Regions from separate parts of the Arthrobacter sp. B1I2 genome, predicted to be linked through region 2. Evidence: riboswitches for the same ligand, from Rfam matches in the RefSeq annotation. Region 2 holds a riboswitch; the other holds the start of a gene.
What was found. Region 2 has a riboswitch for glycine ahead of gcvP (aminomethyl-transferring glycine dehydrogenase). Riboswitches for the same ligand answer to the same signal wherever they lie in the genome.
Positions count from the first base shown of each region.

Region 1: it holds a riboswitch for glycine, as region 2 does, so the genes downstream of both, cycA (D-serine/D-alanine/glycine transporter) here and gcvP (aminomethyl-transferring glycine dehydrogenase) in region 2, are expected to answer to the same signal.

Region 1 covers NZ_JAUSYC010000001.1:578,482-582,055, forward strand. Annotated here, with positions in the region: gene cycA (D-serine/D-alanine/glycine transporter) at 1-1,491, opposite strand, end outside; glycine riboswitch at 1,543-1,638, opposite strand; glycine riboswitch at 1,639-1,736, opposite strand; glycine riboswitch at 2,027-2,126, shown strand; gene gcvP (aminomethyl-transferring glycine dehydrogenase) at 2,287-3,574, shown strand, end outside.
Region 2 covers NZ_JAUSYC010000001.1:200,516-204,089, forward strand. Annotated here, with positions in the region: gene gcvP (aminomethyl-transferring glycine dehydrogenase) at 1-1,300, opposite strand, end outside; glycine riboswitch at 1,488-1,585, opposite strand; gene QFZ57_RS00920 (TetR/AcrR family transcriptional regulator) at 1,680-2,216, opposite strand; gene QFZ57_RS00925 (MFS transporter) at 2,300-3,574, shown strand, end outside.

The sequences.
Region 1 (3,574 bases), 380 kb from region 2:
CGCGTTCCGCCCGACGGCGGCTTCGTCGGCGCGAAGCTCAGCCCGGAAGACCTCGAAGCGGGCCAGGTGCGCGGGCCGGCGCCGCAGAATGGCCCATGCCACGCCGAGGACGGCGAACCAGATGGGCGTTACCAGCAGGGCGATGAGCGTGTCCGGCTGGGTTGTCAGGGCCCAAAGGACGAAGGCGAAGAACGCGTAGACCACCCACACTGCGGGGATGCCGCCGGGCATCTTGAACTTGGAAGCCGCGTGCAGGTGCGGGCGCCGGCGCCGGAAGGAGATGTAGCTGGCCAGGATGATCGACCAGACGAAGACGAAGCAGACGGCTGACACGGTGGTGACCATTTCGAACGCCTTGCCAATATCCTGGCCGGCATACATGAGTACGACGCCGGAGAGCAGCAGGACGCAGGACAGGAACAGTGCGTTGCTGGGCACCTTCCTCCTGGACAGGCGGCTGAAGAGGTTAGGGGCATCGCCTTCCTGGGCGAGGCCGAAGACCATGCGGGAGGTGGAGTAGATGCCGGAGTTGGCGGAGGACATTGCCGAGGTGAGGACCACCAGGTTGACCACAGTGGCTGCGGCGCCGAGGCCGGCCAGGGAGAACATTCCGATGAAGGGGCTGTGGCCTGCGGCGAACTGTGTCCAAGGGGTGACGGCCATCAGGATGATCAGCGCGCCAACGTAGAAGAGCAGCACGCGGACGGGGATGGCGTTGATGGCCCTGGGCAGGGTGCGCTCGGGGTTCTTGGCCTCGGCGGCCGTGGTGCCCACCAGTTCGATGCCTACGAAGGCGAACACTGCGATCTGGAATCCGGCCACGAAGCCCATGAATTCGTTGGGGAAGAACCCGCCGTGGCTCCACAGGTTGGTGAAGCTTGCCGTGCCCGCGTCGCTCTGGAAGCCGGTGAAGATCATGAAGAGACCCACGATGATCAGGGCAGCGATGGCGATGATCTTGATGAGGGCGAACCAGAACTCGGTCTCGCCGAAAGCCTTGACGGTGGCGAGGTTCAGCAGGAGCAGGATGGCCACCGTGGCCAGGCCCGGGATCCAGAGCGGCAGGGCCGGCCAAAGTTCCCGTGAGTAGCCGGCGATGGCGATGACGTCCGCGATTCCGGTGATCACCCAGCAGAACCAGTACGTCCAGCCGGTGAAGAAGCCTGCCCAGGGCCCCAGGAGGTCAGCTGCGAAGTCGCTGAAGGACTTGTAGTTCAGGTTGCTCAGCAGCAGTTCGCCCATGGCCCGCATGACGAAGAAGAGCATGAAGCCGATGATCGTGTACACGAAGATCACGGATGGGCCGGCCGCGGAGATGGTCTTGCCCGAGCCCATGAAGAGGCCGGTTCCAATCGCGCCGCCGATGGCGATGAGCTGGATATGCCGGTTGGTAAGCTGCCGCTCCAGGTGGGGAGGCTCGCTGCGGGCTGCCGTGGTGGCGCCGTGATTGCGGGCTGGTTCGCCGTTGGACGTGGGGGGATGAATCGCCATGAGGAACTCCATCGATAAAGCGGCTTCTTGGGTGCCGCAAAAGATTTGGTTCCTCCCCGCTCTGTTGTGGACCTGAGAGTTTCCGCAGCCAAAGCCGCTTGCACCGTCGGTGAGCCAGGGACATGCCTGGCTGCTTTCCAGAGTTGCCTGTCCGCGGCGGTACGGGGGCCTGAGAGTTTCCTGGGGAGGATTTGCTCCTACGGCGCCTGCTGGATGTACCGGCAGGGCTCTCCCGCCGCAGGTCGAAGGCGTGTTCAGTTGGAAGCCGCAGCCTTTTGGGCCACAGCCGTCATGCGATGGGATGGGCGCCGGCAACCAGCCGCTCCGGATACGCTGAGCCAGCCACTGGCAGGCGCCGATCCCGGGGTTCAGTGTGGTGTCCGTCACGATCGAATGTCAAACCCCTCCCGACACAAAGCAGGTGCCAGCGCGCTTCAGATGCCGGGTCCAGCCCCAAACGCTGCCGCCGATTTGCCAGAGGGCCGCATATCCCGATACCTTGTGAGCCGAATCACCCACATTTGAATAAGCCTTTCGAGCTGTGACGGGAGAGTCCTCCCGGCATCCACCGGGCAGGCGCCGTAGGAGCAAATCCTCCCCAGGAATCTCTCAGGCCCACGTACCGTCATGGCGAGGCGACTCTGGAAAGCAACCGGGCTTCAGTCCGGTTCACCGACGGTGCAAGCGGCCCCCTGCCAAGAGCAGGCAACGCGGAATCTCTCAGGTCCAATACAGAGCGGGGAGGAACCCATCACACGCCGTGCCACCTCAGGCCGGCCAGAACCGGAGTTCCTCATGACGATTCAATCGCTTCCAACATCGTTTGTTGACCGCCATATCGGCGCGCGCCGCCAGGCCGACGTCGACACCATGCTCAAGGCCGTGGGCTACGACAGCGTGGATGGCCTCGTGGACGTTGCCGTTCCCGCCTCCATCCGCCAGGAAACCGCGCTCAAGCTGACCGACGCCCTCAGCGAGGTGGAGGTCCTTGCCGAGCTCCGCCGGATCGCGGGCAGGAACAAGACCGCTGTCCAGATGATCGGCCAGGGCTACTACGACACCGTGACCCCGCCGGTGATCCGCCGCAACATCCTCGAATCCCCCTCCTGGTACACCGCCTACACCCCGTACCAGCCGGAAATCTCCCAGGGCCGGCTTGAGGCACTGCTGAACTTCCAGACCATGGTCCAGGACCTGACGGCCCTACCGGTGGCCAATGCCTCGCTGCTGGATGAAGCAACCGCCGTGGCAGAGGCCGTGCTGCTGATGCGCCGCGCAAACAAGACCAAGCCCGCGGCCGACGGCAAAACGGTTATGGACGCCGACTGCCTCCCGCAGACCATCGCCATCGTCAAGGGCCGCGCCGAAGCCCTCGGCTTTGACGTGGAAGTCGCCGATCTCTCCCAGGGCCTGCCGGAAGGGACCATCAACGGCATTGTGCTGCAGCAGCCCGGCGTCTCCGGCCGGGTCTGGGACCAGTCCGCCGTGATCACCGCAGCGAAGGAGCGCGGCGCGCTGGTCACCGTTGCCGCGGACCTGCTGGCCCTCACCCTGATCACTCCTCCGGGTGAGCAGGGCGCGGACATCGCCGTCGGCTCCACCCAGCGTTTTGGCGTGCCGTTGTTCTTTGGGGGACCGCACGCCGCCTACATGGCCGTCCGGAAGGGCCTGGAACGCACCCTTCCAGGCAGGATCGTGGGTGTCTCCAAGGACAACGCCGGCGCACCCGCCTACCGCCTGGCGCTGCAGACCCGCGAGCAGCACATCCGCCGCGAGAAGGCCACCTCCAACATCTGCACCGCCCAGGCGCTGCTGGCCATCGTTTCCTCCTTCTACGCGGTCTACCACGGCCCGGACGGGCTGAAGGCGATCGCCGAGACCGCCCACCACAAGGCGAGGGTCCTGGCTACCACCCTCACGGCCATGGGCCGCGAACTCGTCAGCGATTCATTCTTCGACACGCTCACGGTCCGCGTCCCGGGCAAGGCCGCCAAGGTGGTCACCGCCGCCGAAGGCCGCGGCATCAACCTGCGTTTCATCGACTCCGGCACGGTGGGCGTCTCCATTGATGAGACGACGACGG
Region 2 (3,574 bases):
CCACGATGGCCGCCGTCGTGGTTTCGTCGAGGGCGATGCCCACGGTGTCGCCGTCGATGCTGCGCAGGTTGATCCTCCGCGCCTCGGCGTCGGCGATGATGCCGGCGGCCCGTCCCGGGACCCGCACGGTCAGGGTGTCGAAGAAGCTCTTGTGCAGGACCTCAACGCCGGCAGCCGCAAGCGAGGCCGCCAGGACACGGGCGTGGCCGTGCGCCGTTCCGGCGATCGCCTTCAGCCCGTCCGGTCCGTGGTACACGGCATACATGGACGCGACGATGGCCAGCAGCGCCTGGGCAGTACAGATGTTGGAGGTGGCCTTCTCGCGGCGGATGTGCTGCTCGCGGGTCTGCAGCGCCAAACGGTAGGCGGGAACGCCGGCGTCGTCCTTGGACACACCCACCAGGCGGCCGGGCAGCGAACGCTCCAGGCCCTTCCGGACGGCCATGTAGGCCGCGTGCGGGCCGCCGAAGAACAACGGCACGCCAAAACGCTGGGTGGAGCCGACGGCGATGTCCGCGCCCTGCTCACCCGGAGGAGTGATCAGGGTGAGGGCCAGCAGGTCCGCGGCAACGGTGACCAGCGCGCCGCGCTCCTTCGCTGCGGCGATCACGGCGGACTGGTCCCAGACCCGGCCGGAGACACCGGGCTGCTGCAATACGACACCATTGATGTCGCCTTCCGGCAGGCCCTGGGAGAGGTCCGCCACCTCCACCTCGAAGCCGAGGGCTTCTGCGCGGCCTTTGACGATGGCGATGGTCTGCGGCAGCACGTCCACGTCCAGGACAGTCTTGCCGTCGGCCGCGGGCTTGGTCTTGTTCGCCCGGCGCATCAGCAGCACGGCCTCGGCCACGGCGGTTGCTTCATCCAGCAGCGAGGCGTTGGCGATGGGCAGTCCCACCAGGTCCTGCACCATGGTCTGGAAGTTCAGCAGCGCCTCAAGCCGGCCCTGGGAGATCTCCGGCTGGTACGGGGTGTAGGCGGTGTACCAGGCCGGGGACTCAAGGATGTTGCGGCGGATCACCGGCGGGGTCACGGTGTCCGAGTAGCCCTGGCCGATCAGCTGCACTGCCGTCTTGTTTTTTGCGGCAAGCTTCCGCAGTTCGGTGAGGACTTCAACCTCGCTGAGGGCGTCCTGCAGGCGAAGGGCGGTTTCCTGGCGGATGACCTTGGGTACCGCGGTGTCAACCAGGGAGTCGACCGAATCGTAGCCTACGGCTTTGAGCATGGTGTCGACGTCGGCCTGGCGGCGGGCGCCGATATGGCGGTCTACGAAGGTGGTGGAGGCTGGGGTAACCGGCACGAAGGAACTCCATTTACTCAGGCGGCGAAGGGTACGCCACAGCTAGTCGGGTTCCTCCCCGCTCTGTATTGGACCTGAGAGTTTCCGCGTTGCCTGCCTGGGCAGGACCCGCTTGCACCGTCGGTGAGCACAACAGTCTTTTCGCTCCCGGGGGAGGCAGGAACTGCCTGCTGCTTTCCAGAGGTGCCTCGCCGCGGCGGTACAGGGGCCTGCGAGATTCCTGGGGAGGATTTGCTCCTACGGCGCCTGCCTGTACTTCCGGCAGAACTCTCCCGCCGCAGATCAAAGGCTATTCATTTGTTGAATCATGAGGGCCGGTGACAGCCCTCACAACTTTCTATTGTCCTACGCCGCAACCCCTCCCGGCAAATGGCCCGGGCTACCTGCGAAGCCGTTCCAAAGCGGCCAGGAGTTCCTCCACGTCAGCGGCCGCTCCCCCTTCCGGCGCGGGCGCCACGGACAGCATGGCATTGAAGTACAACCCGTCACCCATGTAGAGGACGGCTTTGGCCAGGCCCGGCCCCACATCCGCCGCGATCTCGTCCAGCCACCGCTGCTGGATGGCCGCAAAACGGCGCCGTGTCTCTTCATGCGCCACTTCCGCAAGCCTGGTGGCGGCCACGATTGCACGGTCCAGCGGGGTGTCCGCCCAGACCGAGGAACGGATGAAGTACGCCGCTGCACCTTCACTGGCCGAAGCCATCGCGTCAGCGTCTTCCCGGGCCAGGCCCTCCAGCCGGTCCAGCAGCACCGCGATGAGCGCTTCCTTGCTGGGAAAGTGGTAGAGGAGGCCGCCCTTGGACACCCCGGCCTTGCGGGCCACTGCATCAAGGGTGGCCGCCCGCTCCCCCACCTCGATCAGCAGGGACTCGAAGGCGTCAAGGACCGCGTCACGGGCTACTGGCTTTCGGGGCATGCCTTCCATCATGCCCTCCACCTGGCGCGAAAACGGAATGGCCGCAATTCCAAACTATACCGTCTGGACGGTATAGTTATTTTATGACAACCTCCACCAACAGCTCCGCACCTGCCCGCGGGGGCACCACCGCATCCCGCTCCCCCTGGCGCGACTGGCTGGCGCTGGGGCTGCTGATGTTTCCCGTGCTGCTGGTGGCGGTGGACAACACCGCACTGACCTTTACCCTGCCCGCCATCACCCGCGCCCTGGATCCCACCGGCGTGCAACTGTTGTGGATTGTTGACGCCTACCCCCTGGTACTGGCCGGACTCCTGGTATCAATGGGAAGCCTGGGCGACCGCATTGGGCGGCGGCGGCTGCTGATCCTCGGCAGCATGGGGTTTGCCGGGCTGTCCGCCGCGACGGCCTTTGCACCCACGCCGGAGTGGCTGATCGCCGGCCGCGCAGCCCTGGGATTTTTCGGCGCCATGCTGATGCCGTCCACGCTGTCGCTGATCCGCAACATCTTCCCGGAGCCCAACCGCCGGAGACTGGCTGTAGCCATCTGGGCTGCCGGATTCTCCGGCGGCGCCGCCCTGGGGCCGATCCTTGGCGGGTGGCTGGTGGAGCACTTCTGGTGGGGCGCCGTATTCCTGGTGGCAGTGCCCCTCATGCTTCCCCTGCTGGCGTTTGGACCGGCCCTCATCCCGGAATCGAAGGACCCGGCCCCGGGCAAGGTGGACGCCCCCAGCATCCTGCTCTCCATGCTGGTCATGGTGCCCGTGGTCTACGGCATCAAGGCAGTTGCCACCGAAGGTCCGGGCGCAGCGGGGCTGGGCACCATGGCCTTTGGCGTGGCAATGGGGGTGGTATTCGTGCGGCGGCAGCACCGGCTGGAGAAACCCCTTCTGGACATGTCGCTGTTCCGGAACAGGGTGTTCAGCATGGCCATCACCGCCAACATCCTGGCCCTGTTTTCCTTCAACGGGTTCATCCTGTTCCTGGCCCAGCATCTCCAGCTCCTCGAGGGAATGAGCCCCTCCGCGGCGGGCGTGGCCATGATTCCGGCACTGGCTGCCGCGGTGGCGGCGGGCCTGGTGGCTGTGCCCCTGGTCCGCAAGGTCCGTCCGGGATACGTGGTGGCCGCGGGGCTGGCCTTCAGCGCCACGGGCTACAGCATGGTGGCCTTCGGGGACCACGACGGCGGACCCTCGCTCCTGCTGGCGGCACTCCTGGTCCTGGCCCTCGGCGTGGGCTCGGCGGAAACCATCTCCAACGACCTCATCCTCGGCGCCGCGCCACCGGAGAAATCAGGGGCCGCCGCCGCGATCTCCGAAACGGGCTACGAGGTGGGCTCCCTGCTGGGGACGGCGGTG